Regions from separate parts of the Providencia sp. genome, predicted to be linked through region 2. Evidence: predicted binding sites of a transcription regulator. Region 2 holds the regulator's gene; the other holds the start of a gene.
The links. Region 2 encodes CRP, which controls carbon source genes, mostly activating them, when cyclic AMP is high. Its sites were predicted from a motif close to ATGTGANNNNNNTCACAT; they were not measured.
Positions count from the first base shown of each region.

Region 1 (2,211 bases), on a different contig from region 2:
CGATGCCCTAAAATCAGCAATGCCCCTTTTGCTGGGAACATTTTAATTTTTAAGTCACCATATTCAGCAATTTTCTGTCCCCAAATACCGCCCGCATTAACGACAATTTCAGCATAAATATCATATTGATTTTTAGTTTTATGATCATACACCGTCACCCCACGAACCTTATCACCTTCACGGATCAGGCCAATAACTTCATGGTAAGTCAAAACTTTCGCACCATGCTCGCGTGCATCTAACATATTGGCGGCGGTTAAACGAAATGGGTCAACGGTGCCATCAGGTACTCTAACAGCGCCTATTAAATGAGGATTTACTGAAGGTTCAAGGCGGATAGCCTCCGCAGGATCAATCGCATTTGCATCAATGCCAGCAGCTTGGCAGGCGACAATAAATTGTTTTTGATATTCAAGGCTATCTTCAGGCAATGTAATAAATAAGCCATCAGTTCGCTCAATACAATGATGAGCAATGCGTTTGAGTATTTTATTTTCCTCAATACATTCTCTCGCTGACTCGCTGTCAGTAACGGCATAACGGGCGCCACTGTGCAATAAGCCATGGTTACGGCCAGTCGCACCGGTCGCGATATCATGTCGTTCAAGTAAAACAGTTCTTAAACCTCGGCGAGCGCAGTCTCGAGCGACACCAGCACCTGTTGCGCCACCACCGATAATGATGACATCCGTTTCAGTCACAGATGAGCCATTCATGTCGCATTCCTCACATTAATAAACATTCGATAACCAATAAGTATAGTTTCTATTTTTATAGTCTATTATTTAATATAGACCAGAAACGTGCTTAATGTTTGATAAGGAACAAAAGCGAAAGCGATTAGTACAATTTCGAGGCGAAAAAGAACAAATACGTGATAAACATCACAAAAAATATAACATTTCTAGTTCCATTCCATTCACAAATGTCATTAACTATGCAACTTCATAAACAAAACCAATAAATGTGCGTTAGATTACAGATAAAATGTTTTTTAATGACTACAATTTAGCGCAATTAAGAAAATAAAAGCGCTTAAATAAATTCGATTGTTTTCGTTTCTGTCACTTCATCAATAATAAACACTCAACATTTTTCAACGCTGAAAAATGAAGGTGAATAAATATAAGCATGCCATCGGAGGCGTATATGTTCAGTATTTTTAAACCAGCACCTCATATAGAGAGGCTGCCAGCGGATAAGATAGACCCTGTTTATCGCAAACTCCGTTGGCAAATCTTTATGGGAATTTTCTTTGGTTACGCAGCTTACTATCTTGTTAGAAAAAACTTTGCGTTGGCAATGCCGTACCTTGTCGAGCAAGGCTTTTCTAAAGGGGATCTAGGTTTTGCATTATCAGGGATTTCAATTGCCTACGGCTTTTCAAAATTCATTATGGGATCGTTCTCTGACCGTGCGAACCCTCGATACTTCTTACCAGCAGGTTTGATACTCGCCTCTATCGTCATGCTTATCATGGGCTTTGTACCATGGGCAACTTCAAGCATCATGGTCATGTTCGTTCTACTATTTTTCTGTGGTTGGTTCCAAGGTATGGGTTGGCCTCCTTGTGGTCGTACTATGGTTCACTGGTGGTCACAAAAAGAACGTGGTGGTATCGTTTCGGTTTGGAACTGTGCGCATAACGTAGGTGGTGGTTTACCTCCATTACTGTTCCTACTGGGTATGGCATGGTTTAACGATTGGAAAGCAGCACTTTATATGCCTGCTTTTGCTGCTATTTTGGTTGCACTTATCGCTTTTGCATTAATGCGTGATACACCGCAATCAATGGGTTTACCCCCAATTGAAGAATACAAAAACGATTATCCAACAGACTATAAAGAGTCTGATGAAGAAGAATTAACTGCAAAAGCTATCTTCATGAAGTATGTGTTCCCTAACAAACTTTTGTGGATGATTGCGATTGCTAACGTATTCGTATACCTACTGCGCTACGGCGTTCTAGACTGGTCACCGACCTACCTGCGTGAAGTTAAACACTTTACAATGGACAAATCTTCATGGGCTTACTTCATGTATGAATATGCAGGTATCCCAGGAACATTACTGTGTGGTTGGATGTCAGATAAAGTTTTCCGCGGTAACCGCGGGGCAACTGGCGTGTTCTTCATGATCCTCGTCACCATTGCCACTATCGTGTTCTGGATGAACCCTCCGGGCAACCCTGGCATTGACATGGCGTGTATG
Region 1 covers NZ_JBQDNB010000019.1:52,445-54,655, reverse strand. The annotation lists gene glpA (anaerobic glycerol-3-phosphate dehydrogenase subunit A) at 1-716, opposite strand, end outside; gene glpT (glycerol-3-phosphate transporter) at 1,150-2,211, shown strand, end outside.
Region 1: a site for CRP is predicted at 873-890, ahead of glpT (glycerol-3-phosphate transporter). Genes of this name have one in related genera too.

Region 2 (2,211 bases):
CGCCACTGAACAATATTTTTCCGCCGAAAGTTGAACCGCGCGCTCAACCGCTTTTTCTGTTAATTCATGACCTGTTACAATAAAGTGCAAGTTAATGTGAGTAAAATAACGAGGTGCTTCATCGCGACGCTGCGAAGTTAATTTCACCTCACAATCCATAATATCATTACGGCCTTTTTGTAAGATAGAAACGACATCAATTGCACTACAGCCTCCAGCGGCCATTAATACCATTTCCATTGGGCTAGGCGCTTTGTCACCTGCATTTCCATCCATCATCACTTGATGCCCAGATGCTGACTCACCTAAAAAAGAGAGTCCTTCAACCCATTTAACTCTTGCTTCCATTGTTATTCCCCTTGAAAAAATAATCTTCAGAAACACATTGTTCCATAGATATAGCCAATATTACATCAGCTTTATTTAGCTGAAGCGATACAGGCGAGACTTTCTGGATTGAATGTGCTACAAACAATACTTAGTTGATAGGATTAAGATCAAGACTCAACGTTTTAATTGATCATATTATAGTGTCGATATTAACTTACTTCATATCTGCTGCATGTATTAATTAGAGTAGATAAGGTAAACTAATATGCTAAGCTAGTGACTTTAAAGACAGCCCTTCTAGCACGCTTTTTTGAATGGCTGCAATAACATACAGAGGATAACGCTAATGGTTCTCGGCAAGCCACAAACAGACCCTACTCTTGAATGGTTTTTGTCACACTGCCATATTCATAAGTATCCATCAAAAAGCACACTGATCCATCAAGGTGAAAAAGCAGAAACCCTTTACTATATCGTGAAAGGTTCAGTGGCTGTTTTAATCAAAGATGAAGAAGGCAAAGAAATGATTCTCTCCTACCTAAATCAAGGAGATTTCATTGGTGAGCTTGGGTTATTCGAAGAAGGTCAAGAGCGTACAGCGTGGGTTCGTGCAAAAGTAGCCTGCGAAGTCGCTGAAATATCTTATAAAAAATTCCGCCAACTGATTCAGGTTAACCCTGATATCCTTATGCGCCTTTCTGCACAAATGGCAAGTCGCCTACAAACGACTTCTGAAAAAGTGGGTAACCTCGCTTTTCTAGATGTCACCGGACGTATTGCTCAAACACTGTTAAATTTAGCCAAACAACCAGATGCTATGACTCACCCAGACGGAATGCAAATCAAAATTACACGTCAGGAAATTGGTCAAATAGTAGGTTGTTCACGTGAAACTGTCGGTCGTATCCTAAAAATGCTAGAAGATCAAAATCTGATATCTGCACATGGTAAAACGATAGTCGTCTACGGGACTCGATAATTTATATTCTGGCCTAGCTTGATTGGCTAGGCTACTATTTAAAAACAACCTTATATCACTGATATAAGGTTGTTTTTTAGAATGAAAAAAATACCTAAATTAAAGAGTATAAATAAAATCAATATTATTTCGTTATACTATTTACACGGCGCATTAGACATAGTAAATACATATAGAAATAATATTATTCAGATAATATATTAGGGATAGTAAATACACATAGAAATAAATAATCGTTTATTTATATCATCAAAGTCTTTACCTTATCTATAATTAGCATAACTAATTAACTAATAGATTACTGGAAAATATATGATTATAAATATAAATAACCTCAACAGATATAATGAGAATTTAAATACTTCAAAAAACACTGGAACAGCATCCAACACAAGTATTCAATCAAATAATCATTCATCTACTTATGAAGAAATAAATAGCGTCACACCCTCACAGAAATCAAACCCGTTAATAGAGAAAAAAACAATTCCCTGTAGTTATGAAAACTCAGTACGCAGACAAAAAAGGAATAAAAATGTAATTATTGATTCCATTGACTTTAAAGCATCACAATCAAAATTCATGAATTTAAGTCAAAATGGAAAAATTCCAACTAGCCCATTCATTACTAAAAAAGATATAAATGGACATAATAACAACAGAAGGTTAATTGATAAAAAACCAATTAACTTTAATGAGGCCTATAAAAAGTTTGAAGGGAAAGATTTTATAAATAAAAACAAATCTCTAACTTGGGACTCTGGCTATGATGACCATTTGACGTTTAAAAATAAACCAGTAGACAATGAATTAAATATTGATTATGAACCAACTTTCATAAATTCAAATTTATTGAGGTATAACCCTAACTTTTATACATTAACTGCTAATGATGCTAATGA
Region 2 covers NZ_JBQDNB010000036.1:32,275-34,485, forward strand. The annotation lists gene ACTH6U_RS19570 (OsmC family protein) at 1-348, opposite strand, end outside; gene crp (cAMP-activated global transcriptional regulator CRP) at 677-1,309, shown strand; gene ACTH6U_RS19580 (hypothetical protein) at 1,622-2,211, shown strand, end outside.